One region of the Stenotrophomonas sp. STEN087 genome, then DNA from elsewhere that is predicted to be linked to it. Evidence: riboswitches for the same ligand, from Rfam matches in the RefSeq annotation. Region 1 holds a riboswitch; the other holds the start of a gene.

Region 1 (5,893 bases):
CAAACTGCTGCTGGCATTCGAGCGCGCCGAGGCCGAACCGGACCCGGCGAAGAAGGCCGCATGGCTCAGCTTCGCGGTGGTCGGCGGCGGCCCCACCGGCGTCGAACTGGCTGGCACCCTGGCCGAGATCGCCCGCCACACCCTGCGTAACGAGTTCCGCCACATCGATCCGGCCAGCGCCAAGGTGCGCCTGGTCGAGGCCGGCCCGCGCGTGCTGTCTTCGTTCCCCGAGGTGCTGTCGCTGAAGGCACGCCGGCAGCTGGAGAAGCTGGGCGTGGAAGTGCTGACCGGCACCCCGGTGAGCGACATCGACAGCCTCGGCTTCAAGCTGGGCGAACAGTTCGTGCCCGCACGCACCGTGGTCTGGGCCGCCGGCGTGGCCGCCTCGCCGCTGGCGCGCACGCTGGACGTACCACTGGACCGCGCCGGCCGCGTGCAGGTGCAGCCCGACCTGACCCTGCCCGGGCACCCCGAACTGTTCGTCGCTGGTGACCTGGCTGCAGTGAACCAGGCCAACGGCAAGCCGGTGCCCGGCGTGGCACCCGCCGCCAAGCAGATGGGCAAGTACGTGGCCGATGTCATCCGCGCGCGCCTGCATGGCAAGCCGACACCGGGGCCGTTCAAGTACGCCGACTACGGCAACCTGGCCACCATCGGCCGCATGGCCGCCATCGTGCACCTGGGCAGGCTGCAGCTGTCCGGCGTGCTGGCCTGGTGGTTCTGGCTGGCCGCGCACGTGTTCTTCCTGATCGGTTTCCGCAACCGCGTGGTGGTGCTGCTGAACTGGGCGGTGGCGTACTGGAGCTACCAGCGCAGCGCGCGCATCATTTTTGGTGATGACCAGGAAGATCGCCGGCCGAGGTAATGGCCTGCACTACGCTGGGGTCAGAGCCCTTTCCTGCGGAAAGGGATCTGACCCCGGGCATGAAGGGCTCTGACCCCGCCTCCCAACACCCTCCTCGCATGGCGTGGATCTACCGGTTCACCGGGCCGCCGGTTCCCGGCGGGCGTGGCCACACGTGGCAGAAGTCTTCCTTCCTCGCGGTGTCGGCAATCTGCCCGGCACTCCAATGCCGGGTGATCCAGATCGTGAGCGCCGTGCTGCTCAACTGCCAGCGCAGCATGCCGTGGCGCGGCTGCCGCATCAGGTGGCGGCGGGCAACCCAGTAGGCCTCCTGCTCGACCACGGGCACGTTCGCTTTCCCCGCATCCTGGTCGAAGAGCTGCGCGACGAAGCCCCAGGGGTTCATCCGCTGGTAGCCCGCGCGCGGTTCACCGCTGCATGCCGCCACGCCGCTGGGCGCACGGTCTGCCGGCTGCGGCCAACCATCCACCCAGGCCAGCCCGAGCAGGTAGAGCAGGCCGGGCAGCAGCGCGATGGCGGCGACCAATACGACGACGGAGATCCATGCTTTGCCGGCAGCACGCATCGCTCTACGGCGCCTTCGGTTTCGGGTACCACAGCGCGTTGACGATGACCCAGCGCTGGTCGAAACGGCCCATGTGGAAGTAGTCGACGAACCACGGCGTTTCCAGCCGCACCGAGGCGGCATTGCCGGTCACGTCCAGCACCGTGCAGCGGCGGTCCCATTGCGCCTTCGGCGTCTTCAACGCTCCCTGCTTCGTCAGCGCCACCAGTTCGTCCTTCGACATCCGGCGCAGGTCCAGACGCTCGTCGGGCGTATCGCCCAGCACCGCACGTTTGGCCAGGTCCGGGTGCAGGGAGCGCGCGACGCGCTGCGGGTCGGCTTCCAGCTGGCCATCGACGTAGTCATGGCAGGTGGCCTCGATGGCCGCGAGGGTGGCCGGGTCGGCGGCCGGGCTGGTTGATGCGGAGAGCGCAAACAACAGGGCAAGCGTGGACATCCGGGTCTCCAGCTCTGGGCGCGCGGCGATCATGGCATGGGCGGCGTCCCCCATCCACGCGTGGCGTGGATCTACAGGACGGCCTCGGCCGGGGCCTGCAGCCAGGCCAGCTTGCGTTCGCGCGGCTGCTGCTTGAGCTGCCATTCGGCGCGGGAAGCAGACGAGCGGTCCGGGTACTCGCGCACGGCGAGGATGCGCAGCGGCGGCCGGGCCCGGGTGTAGCGGGCGCCCTTGCCGGCCAGATGGGCGGCGAAACGGGCGGCTACGTCGGTGCTGATGCCGGCGTAATAGCTGCCGTCCCGGCATTCGAGCAGGTACAGGAACCACGGGGCGGAGGGACGGGCCATGGGGGGATTATGGCGTGCTGCACTGCAGCGGATATACTGCCGCCCGAATGCAGGAGAGAGGCGCCGCGCTGGCGCCCGCCGAAGGCGCAGGCTCCCATGATCGCTCAGGCCGGTGGGCTGGAATCCCACCAACCATGCATTCGACTCGCCGAGCTGGAGAGAGGTCACCGGGCACGCCCGGCACGATCCGCCGAAGGGGCACGCGGTTCATCCCGCTGAACTCTCAGGCAAAAGGACAGCGGGAGCGGCACCGGTCATCGTCATCCCGTCATTGCGCAGGCAGTGGCGGTATACGCGCATGGCCGGCCCCACCGCGCCCGGAGCCTGTCCCATGCTGCTGTCCATCATCTATCTCGTTGCCATTTCCGCCGAAGCCATGACCGGTGCGCTGTCCGCCGGCCGCCGCCGCATGGACCTGTTCGGCGTGGTCATGATCGCCTGCGTCACCGCCCTCGGCGGCGGTTCGCTGCGCGACATCCTGCTCGGCCATTACCCGCTGGGCTGGGTGAAGCACCCCGAGTACCTGGGCTTCACCGTGTGCGCGGCGCTGATCGCCACCTGGGTGGCGCGCTGGATGCACCATTTCCGCCGCACCTTCCTGGTGCTCGATGGCCTGGGCCTGATCGCCTTCACCCTGATCGGCTGCTCGATCGCACGCGAGGCCGGCCATGCCATGCCCATCGTGCTGATCGCCGGCATGCTCACCGGTGCCTTCGGCGGCGTGCTGCGCGACATCCTCTGCAACGAGGTGCCGCTGATCTTCCAGAAGGAGCTGTACGCGATCATCTCGCTGCTGACCGGCGCGGTATATCTGTTGCTGCTGCGCTGGGGTGTGGCCGATGCCACGGCGATCCTGTGCTGCCTGGGCGGTGGCTTCGCGCTGCGCCTGCTGGCGATCCATTACCGCTGGGAAATGCCCAAGTTCGTGTACCACGACGAAGTGCATTGATCGCTCCTTGTAGAGTCGAGCCATGCTCGACTGTTCCTGGCAGAAGCAGTCGAGCATGGCTCGACCCTACAAGAGCGGTCAGGCATGACCTTGGTCATGCGGCAATCGCCGGGCTGATTGGCTACCATTGACGCCCCGTCGCCCGCGCGACGGCATCCAGCCACACCGCGTCGCGGTCCCGCCAGACACTCCCCTCCCCCGTTGCCCGCTGCGCGTGATGCGCGAACGGGCGTACATGTCCCTGCGCGTGCGCAGGGCGCAGGATGCCCCATGTCCGCTGTTGAGCCGTCCCGTAGCACCCCGCCCCGTTCCCGCCGCTGGTGGGCGATTCCCGTCGTCATCATCGTGGCCGGCCTGGTGGCCTGGTGGGCATGGCCGCGCGCCGAGGCAACCGCGGCCGCAGGCCCGGGCAAGACCGTGCCAGTGCGCGTGGCCCGTGCCAGTGCCGAACCCCTGCAGCTGCGCCTGAAGGCCGTCGGCACCGTCACCCCGCTGCACAGCGTGGTGGTGCGCAGCCGCGTCGATGGCGAGCTGCTGCGCCTGCACTTCCAGGAAGGCCAGCAGGTGAAGGCCGGCGACCTGCTCGCGCAGATCGACCCGCGCCCCTATGAAGTGAAGCTGGCGCAGGCGCAGGGCACCCAGCAGCAGAACCTGGCGGAACTCGAGAATGCCGAGCGCCAGCTGCAGCGCTACCGCGAACTTCAGAAGCAGAACTACGTGTCCGGGCAGGAGCTGAGCGACCAGCAGAGCAAGGTGCGGCAACTGCAGGGCCGCCGCATCAGCGACCAGGCCTCGGTGGATGAAGCGCGCCTGCAGCTGCAGTACACCCGCATCACCGCGCCGGTCAGCGGCCGCGTCGGCCTGCGCCGCCTCGATGTCGGCAACCTGGTGCATGCCAGCGATACCGAGGGTCTGGTGACGCTGGCGCAGACCGCGCCAATCAGCGTGCTGTTCACCGTGCCCGAACCTGAACTGCCGGCCCTGCTGGATGCCGTGCAGGCCCAGGCCGGCCTGCCGGTGGAAGCCTGGGACCGCAGTGAAAGCAAGGCGCTGGCGCAGGGCACGCTGTCCAGCGTCGACAACCGCATCGACACCGCCACCGGCACGCTGAAACTGCGCGCGCAGTTCGACAACGCGGGCCTGGCGCTGTTCCCCAACCAGTTCGTCAACGTGCGCCTGCAGCTGGGCAAACAGCCGGCGCTGCTGATTCCCGATGCCGCCGTGCAGTTCGGCAGCCAGGGCAACTACGTGCACATCGTCGACAAGGACAACAAGGCGCAGCGCCGCACCGTGGTGCTAGGCCCGGCCGATGAGGGCCGCGTGGCCGTGCGCTCCGGCCTGCAGGCCGGCGACCAGGTGGTGATCGAAGGCATCGATGGCCTGGAAGACGGTACCGCCGTGGAGATCGTGGCCGAACAGCCCGCTGCTGCAGCGAAGGCGGCCAAGGCCGGCGCATGAACCTGTCGCGCCCGTTCATCCTGCGCCCGGTCGCCACCACCCTGCTGATGGTGGCGCTGCTGCTGTCGGGCGTGCTGGCCTACCGCCTGCTGCCGGTGGCGGCGCTGCCACAGGTCGATTACCCGATCATCCAGATCACTACGCTGTACCCGGGCGCCAGCCCGGAACTGACCACGCGCACCATCACCGCGCCGCTGGAACGCCAGCTCGGGCAGATTCCCGGCCTGAAGCAGCTGTCGTCCACCAGTTCCGGCGGCGCCTCGGTCATCACCCTGCAGTTCGGCCTGGATGTGTCTCTGGGCGTGGCCGAGCAGGACGTGCAGGCGGCCATCAACGCTGCTGGCAGCTTCCTGCCCGGCGATCTGCCGGTGCCGCCGGTGTACCGCAAGGTCAACCCGGCCGATACGCCCATCCTCACCCTGGCGGTGACCTCGCAGGCGCTGGCGCTGCCGCAGGTGCACGACCTGGTGGATACGCGCATCGCGCAGCGCCTGGCGCAGCTGCCCGGCGTCGGCCTGGTCAGCCTGGCCGGTGGCCAGCGGCCTGCGGTGCGCATCCAGGTGAACCCGGCTGCGCTGGCCGCGAACAACCTGGGCATGGACCACATCCGCACCGCGATTGCCGCAGCCAACGTCAACCTGCCCAAGGGCAGTTTCGATGGCCCGATCCGCGCGGTGATGCTCGATGCCAACGACCAGATGCGCAGCGTCGATGAGTACCGCTCCCTGGTGCTGGCCTGGCGCGAAGGCGCGCCGCTGCGCCTGGGTGACGTGGCGACCATTACCGATGGTGCCGAGAACCGCCAGCTGGCCGCCTGGAGCGGCACCACGCCGGCGGTGCTGGTGAACATCCAGCGCCAGCCCGGCGCGAACGTGATCGCCGTGGTCGAGCAGGTGCGCACGCTGCTGCCGCAGCTGCAGGCCACGCTGCCGGCCGGCGTGCAGATGAACGTGCTGAGCGACCGCACCGAATCGATCCGCGCCTCCGTGCGCGGCGTGCAGAAGGAACTGGTGCTGGCCATCGGTCTGGTGGTGCTGGTCACCTGGGTATTCCTGCGCAACCTGCCGGCCACGCTCATTCCCAGCGTGGCGGTGCCGCTGTCACTGATCGGCACGTTCGCGGTGATGCTGCTGGCCGGCTATTCGCTCAACAACCTCACGCTGATGGCGCTGACCATCGCCACCGGCTTCGTGGTGGACGATGCCATCGTGATGCTGGAGAACATCGCCCGCCACCTGGAAGAAGGCGAAAGCCCACGCGAGGCGGCGCTGAA
Region 2 (5,893 bases), on a different contig from region 1:
GTTTCAAGGGCCCGCTGCATGAGTGCACCTTCTACGGCAACAAGGAAGCCGGGCAGAAGTACTGGGCGATGCTGAGCAAGGGCGCCAGCCAGCCGTGGCAGGCCACGCTGAAGGAGCTGACCGGCAGTGACAAGCTCGATGCCGGCCCGATGATCGAGTACTTCAGCCCGGTCAATGACTGGCTGAAGCAGCAGAACCAGGGCCAGATGTGCGGCTGGCAGGCCAGCGCGGCACCGGCAGCGAAATGAAAGAAGGGGCGGGTCCGCAAGGATCCGCCCCTGATGTTTCCGGTAGCGCCGGGCCATGCCCGGCGGCTTTTCATCGCACCGCTGCGCTCGCCGGGCATGGCCCCGCGCTACCCGATGGGCGTCAGTTGTTCTTCTTCGCCGCCATCGCCGCGGCCAGTTCGGCCTTGTATTCCTCGAAGGTCTGGCCCTTCTCCTTGGCCTCGGCCTGCGCGGCATCGCGCAGCGCATCGGAATACACCAGGCGCACCGGCGTGCCCTTGCGCTCGTGCAGTTCACCGGCCTGCATGATCAGCGCCAGCACCTGTGCGGCACTCTCGCTGTGGCCGGCGATGCGGCCATCCATGCCCAGCACCCATTCGCCATCGCGGCGCACGACGCCGGCCAGCAGCGTGCGCTGCGCATCGCGCAGTTCGGCATGCGGCTCGACAGGCGAGGCCACCGGCGAGGCCTGCGCGGCGGCCTTGTTGGCAGCCTTTTCTTCCTGGCGGCGGCGCTGGTCGCGGCGGGTCTTGGAGGTGGTGGACATGGGGGGCGATACCGCTACGAGGGGGCGCAAGGATAACGCACCCCGGCCACGACGCCGTTTCACGGGCGCCAACCATGCAGGTTCAGTCCAGCACCCTGCCCTGCCGCCAGTAGCCCATGAAGGTCAGCGCACGCCGGTCCAGCCCGCAGTCGCGGACCAGGTGCCGGCGGATCGCCATCACCGCCCCCGCCTCGCCAGCTACCCACGCGTAGAACGGCCCGGCCACGCCCGCATCGGACTGCTCCCACAGGATCTGCGCGTCCACGTCGATCTCGTCCAGCGCCTCGCCCGCCACGACCGGCGAGGCTGCCAACCGTGCCTGCACGGCCTCCACCAGCGCCTGGCCGTAGGCGGCCTGGCCGCGCGGCAGCCACACCAGTTCGGCAGTGGGCGGTGCCTTCAAGGCGATGGCTCCGCCCTCGCCCGCCACTTCCAGCAGCGCAAGCACGCGCGGCGGATCGACCTGGGCGGCCAGTTCCTCGAGGATGCCGGCCACCGCCGGCAGCGCGGTCTCGTCGGCCACCAGCAGCACCTGGCCGACCCCGGCCGGCGGCTTCCATTCCCAGCCCTCGCTGCTCTCGGCGCAGACGGCGTCCGGGGCCAGCAGCACCACGCGGTCACCCGGCTGGGCGTGCACGGCCCAGCGCGAGGCCGGGCCGGTCTCGCCGTGCAGGACGAAATCCACGTCGACCTCGCCCTGCGCGGCGCGCAGCTGGCGGAGGGTGTAGGTGCGCATCGGCGGACGCTGGTCGTCCGCCAGTTCGCGGTAGCGGGCGTACCAGTCCTCGCCGCTGGGCACCTCCGCGGCATCCTGGCCGGGCAAGGGGAAGAATACCTTGATCCGCTGGTCCGGGCCCTCGGTCTTCATCCGCGCCACGTCGGCGCCGGTGAACACCAGGCGGTGCAGGGAGGGGGAAAGGACGCGGCGCTCCTTCAGCGCCACCTCGAACAGGCGGTAGGTCTGCTGCGCAGCCATGGGGGTACCTCGCGACGGCTTCTGATCGGCTGGCCGTCACGAACCCGTGCAGCGGCTGGCTGGAATCCCCAGCCTAGTCCGCGTGGTCACTGCCGCAAGAGTTTGGGCGCCGCTGCAGCGCCCTGCCCCTGCGCGCTGCTCAATGGCCCGTGGCCACTGCCTGCACTGCGCGCTCGCGGCGGTGTTCCCAGTACCAGAACACGAAGCCGCCGGCGAAGAAGGCGACCTGGCCCAGGGCCAGGTGCAGCGGGCTGCCGCTCAGCAGCGGCGACACCAGGCCGGCCACCACGGTGCTGATCATCAGCTGGATGAACGCCTGCAGCGACGACGCCAGGCCGCGCTGGTGCGGGTACATGTCCAGCACCGCCAGCGCCAGGATCGGGAAGATCAGCGCCATGCCCATGCCGCCGAGGAAGATCGGCAGCACCGCCCACGGCAGGGCGAACTGCGGCGCCAGGCTCACGTAGCCCACGTTGAGCAGCACCGACAGCGCGCAGAGGGTGAAACCGATGCCGATCTGGCGGGTGGGCGTGGTGCGCCCGGCCATGCGCCCGGACAGGAACGAACCGGTGGTCATGCCGCCGATGGTGGGAATGAACAACCAGGCGAAGCCACCTTCGCCCAGGTGCAGGTGCTGCATGACGAACACCGGCGCCGAGGCGATGTACAGGAAGATGCCGCCGAAGTTGATGCTGCCGGCCAGCGCCAGGCGCAGGAAACGCGGGTTGAAGCCGATGCGCACGTAGTCACGCAGCAGGCCACGCGGCGACAGCGGCACGCGAGCCGCCACCGGGTGGGTCTCCGGCATGAAGCGTGCGGTGCAGACCAGCAGCAGCAGCGAGAACACCACCAGGAACCAGAAGATCAGCGGCCAGCCGGCGCCACTGAGCAGGATCCAGCCACCGATGATCGGCGCGATGGCCGGGGCGATGCCGAACAGCATCGATACCTGGCTCATCAGCCGCTGCGCATCGTGGCCGTGGTAGAGATCGCGGATGACCGCGCGGCCGACGATCATGCCGACGCCGGCCGACAGGCCCTGCAGCGCGCGGAACACCAGCAGCGTGCTCAGGTCGGTGGACAGCGCGCAGCCGACCGAGGCGCCGATGAACACTACCAGGCCGCCGAGGATCACCCGCTTGCGGCCCCAGGCATCGGACAGCGGCCCGTGCGCCAGGCTCATCAGCGCATAGAACAGCAGGTAGACGCTGATGGTCTGCTGCACGGCCACTTCATCCACCGCCAGGCGCTGGGCCAGCTGCGGGAAGGCCGGGAAGATCGTGTCGATCGAGAACGGGCCGAACATGGCCAGGCCTGCGAGCAGCAGGGCCATGCGTCGGGTGGAAGGGGCAACAGCGGGGGTCATCGGCAAAGCGTCCGGCTGGGCCATGCGTGGCACGCACGGCGGGCGCCGATCCCCTGCAGCAGGGACGGCGCCAGATGAATACGAGAATCCGGCCATGATAGGCCCGGATTGCGGCCGATGCCATCGACCGCTGCACAAAACGCATGGCCGGGCCATCAGCCATTCAGGCCCGCAGGCGCCCTGCCCCCGCTCCGGGCCCGTGTTCAGGCGCGGCAACCCGCTATAATCGCCGGGCAACATGGTGGGAGAAGCGGAACACCGCTGCCGAAGGCGCAACGCCCGTAATCGCTCAGGCCCGATACCACCCGTAACAGAACTCTGGAGAGACCGGTTCGATCCGGCGCCGAAGGGGCACGAAGCTGCGGCCAGCCGCACTTTTAAACTCTCAGGCAAAAGGACAGAGGGGCGCCCCGCAGACCGCCAACCGGCGGCTTGTGCCCGTGCGTGTGCCCTTTCCTGACGGATCCTTCGCCATGTCCCAGAACACCCCCTCCCTGCGTGAGCTTGAGCATCATTCCGCGTTCGTCGAGCGCCACATCGGCCCCAACGATGCCGAGATCGCGCAGATGCTCGACGTCGTCGGCCACGCCACGCTGGATGCGATGACCGATGCCATTGTGCCGGCAAAGATCAAGTCGCCCGCACCGCTGGCGCTGCCGGAGTCGATGACCGAAGTGCAGGCGCTGGCGAAGATCCGCGCGATCGCCGACAAGAACACCGTGCTGCGCAGCTTCATCGGCCAGGGCTACTACGGTACCCACACGCCGAACGTGATCCTGCGCAACATCCTGGAAAACCCGGCCTGGTACACCGCTTACACCCCGTACCAGGCGGAAATCTCGCAGGGCCGCATGGAAGCGCTGATCAACTTCCAGACCCTGTGTGCCGACCTGACCGGCATGGAAATCGCCAACGCCTCGCTGCTGGACGAAGCCACCGCCGCCGCCGAAGCGATGACCCTGGCCAAGCGTTCGGCCAAGTCGAAGTCGGACACCTTCTTCGTGCACGACGCCGTGCACCCGCAGACGCTGGAACTGCTGCGCACCCGCGCCGAGCCGATGGGCATCGTGCTGCGCGTGGGCACCCCGGCCGAAGCACTGGAAGCGGAGGCCTTCGGCCTGCTGCTGCAGTACCCGGACACCTTCGGCCAGGTCGGCGACTACAAGGCGCTGGTCGATGCCGTGCACGCGCGCGGCGGCCTGGTGGCCGTGGCCACCGACCTGCTGGCGCTGACCCTGCTGGCCGCTCCCGGCGAATGGGGCGCGGACATCGTGGTCGGCAACAGCCAGCGCTTCGGCGTGCCGTTCGGTTTCGGCGGCCCGCACGCTGCGTTCATGGCCTGCCGTGATGCCTACAAGCGCTCGATGCCGGGCCGCCTGATCGGCGTCTCCATCGATGCCGAAGGCAAGCCGGCCTACCGCCTGACCCTGCAGACCCGCGAGCAGCACATCCGCCGCGAGAAGGCCACCTCCAACATCTGCACCGCGCAGGTGCTGCTGGCGGTCATGGCCTCGATGTACGCCGTCTACCACGGTCCGGAAGGCCTGGCCCGCATCGCCCGCCGGACCCACCGCCTGGCCTCGATCCTGGCCGCGTCGCTGCGCAGCGCCGGCGTGCAGGTCGGTGGCGACTTCTTCGACACCCTGCACATCACCGGCGTGCATGCCGATGAGATCCACGCCAAGGCGCGCGCCGCCGGTTACAACCTGCGCGCGATCGACAGCGACTCGGTCGGCATCAGCCTGGATGAGACCGCTACCCGCGCCGATATCGTCGCCCTGGCCGCCGTGTTCGGTGCGCAGGCCGATGTGGACGCGCTCGATGCCAGCACCGCCGACGCGCTGCCGTCTGCCCTGCTGCGCCAGTCCGCGTTCCTGACCCACCCGGTGTTCAACACCCACCACAGCGAGCACGAGCTGCTGCGCTACCTGCGTTCGCTGGCCGACAAGGACCTGGCAATGGACCGCACGATGATCCCGCTGGGCTCGTGCACCATGAAGCTCAACGCCACCGCCGAGATGATCCCGGTGACCTGGCCGGAGTTCTCGCAGATCCACCCGCTGGTGCCGGCCGACCAGGCGCTGGGCTACAAGGAACTGATCGAGACGCTGGAAGCGATGCTGGTCGAATGCACCGGCTACGACGCGGTCAGCCTGCAGCCGAACTCGGGCGCGCAGGGTGAGTACGCCGGCCTGCTGGCGATCCGCGCCTACCACCGCTCGCGCGGTGAGGACCACCGTGACATCTGCCTGATCCCGGATTCGGCGCACGGCACCAACCCGGCCTCGGCACAGATGTGCGGCATGAAGGTCGTGGTCACCAAGACCGATGCCAACGGCAACGTCGATGTCGAAGACATCCGCGTCAACGCCGAGAAGTACAGCGATCGCCTGGCCGCGATCATGATTACCTACCCGTCCACGCACGGCGTGTTCGAGGAGGAAGTGGTCGAGATCTGCGAGATCATCCACCAGCACGGCGGCCAGGTGTACACCGACGGCGCCAACATGAACGCCCTGGTCGGCGTGGCCAAGCCGGGCAAGTGGGGTTCGGACGTTTCCCACCTGAACCTGCACAAGACCTTCTGCATCCCGCACGGCGGCGGTGGCCCGGGCGTCGGCCCGTGTGCGGTGAAGGAACACCTGGCACCGTTCCTGCCGGGCAAGCTGGGTGACAACGGCCCGGTCGGCATGGTCAGCGCGGCCAGCTTCGGCAGCGCCTCGATCCTGCCGATCAGCTGGATGTACATCGCCATGATGGGCAGCGAAGGCCTGCGC

What was found. Region 1 has a riboswitch for glycine ahead of ACVOK1_RS09550 (trimeric intracellular cation channel family protein). Riboswitches for the same ligand answer to the same signal wherever they lie in the genome.
Region 2: linked by a shared signal. The riboswitch ahead of gcvP (aminomethyl-transferring glycine dehydrogenase) and the one ahead of ACVOK1_RS09550 (trimeric intracellular cation channel family protein) in region 1 are both predicted to bind glycine.

What each region holds. Positions count from the first base shown of each region.
Region 1 is NZ_JBRRCR010000027.1:29,385-35,277, forward strand. Features, by position in the region: gene ACVOK1_RS09530 (NAD(P)/FAD-dependent oxidoreductase) at 1-865, shown strand, start outside; gene ACVOK1_RS09535 (hypothetical protein) at 975-1,430, opposite strand; gene ACVOK1_RS09540 (nuclear transport factor 2 family protein) at 1,435-1,866, opposite strand; gene ACVOK1_RS09545 (GIY-YIG nuclease family protein) at 1,938-2,213, opposite strand; glycine riboswitch at 2,254-2,343, shown strand; glycine riboswitch at 2,357-2,462, shown strand; gene ACVOK1_RS09550 (trimeric intracellular cation channel family protein) at 2,545-3,162, shown strand; gene ACVOK1_RS09555 (MdtA/MuxA family multidrug efflux RND transporter periplasmic adaptor subunit) at 3,433-4,620, shown strand; gene ACVOK1_RS09560 (multidrug efflux RND transporter permease subunit) at 4,617-5,893, shown strand, end outside.
Region 2 is NZ_JBRRCR010000044.1:1,967-7,859, forward strand. Features, by position in the region: gene ACVOK1_RS12715 (M2 family metallopeptidase) at 1-248, shown strand, start outside; gene ACVOK1_RS12720 (hypothetical protein) at 370-774, opposite strand; gene ACVOK1_RS12725 (siderophore-interacting protein) at 857-1,750, opposite strand; gene ACVOK1_RS12730 (multidrug effflux MFS transporter) at 1,890-3,116, opposite strand; glycine riboswitch at 3,425-3,527, shown strand; gene gcvP (aminomethyl-transferring glycine dehydrogenase) at 3,590-5,893, shown strand, end outside.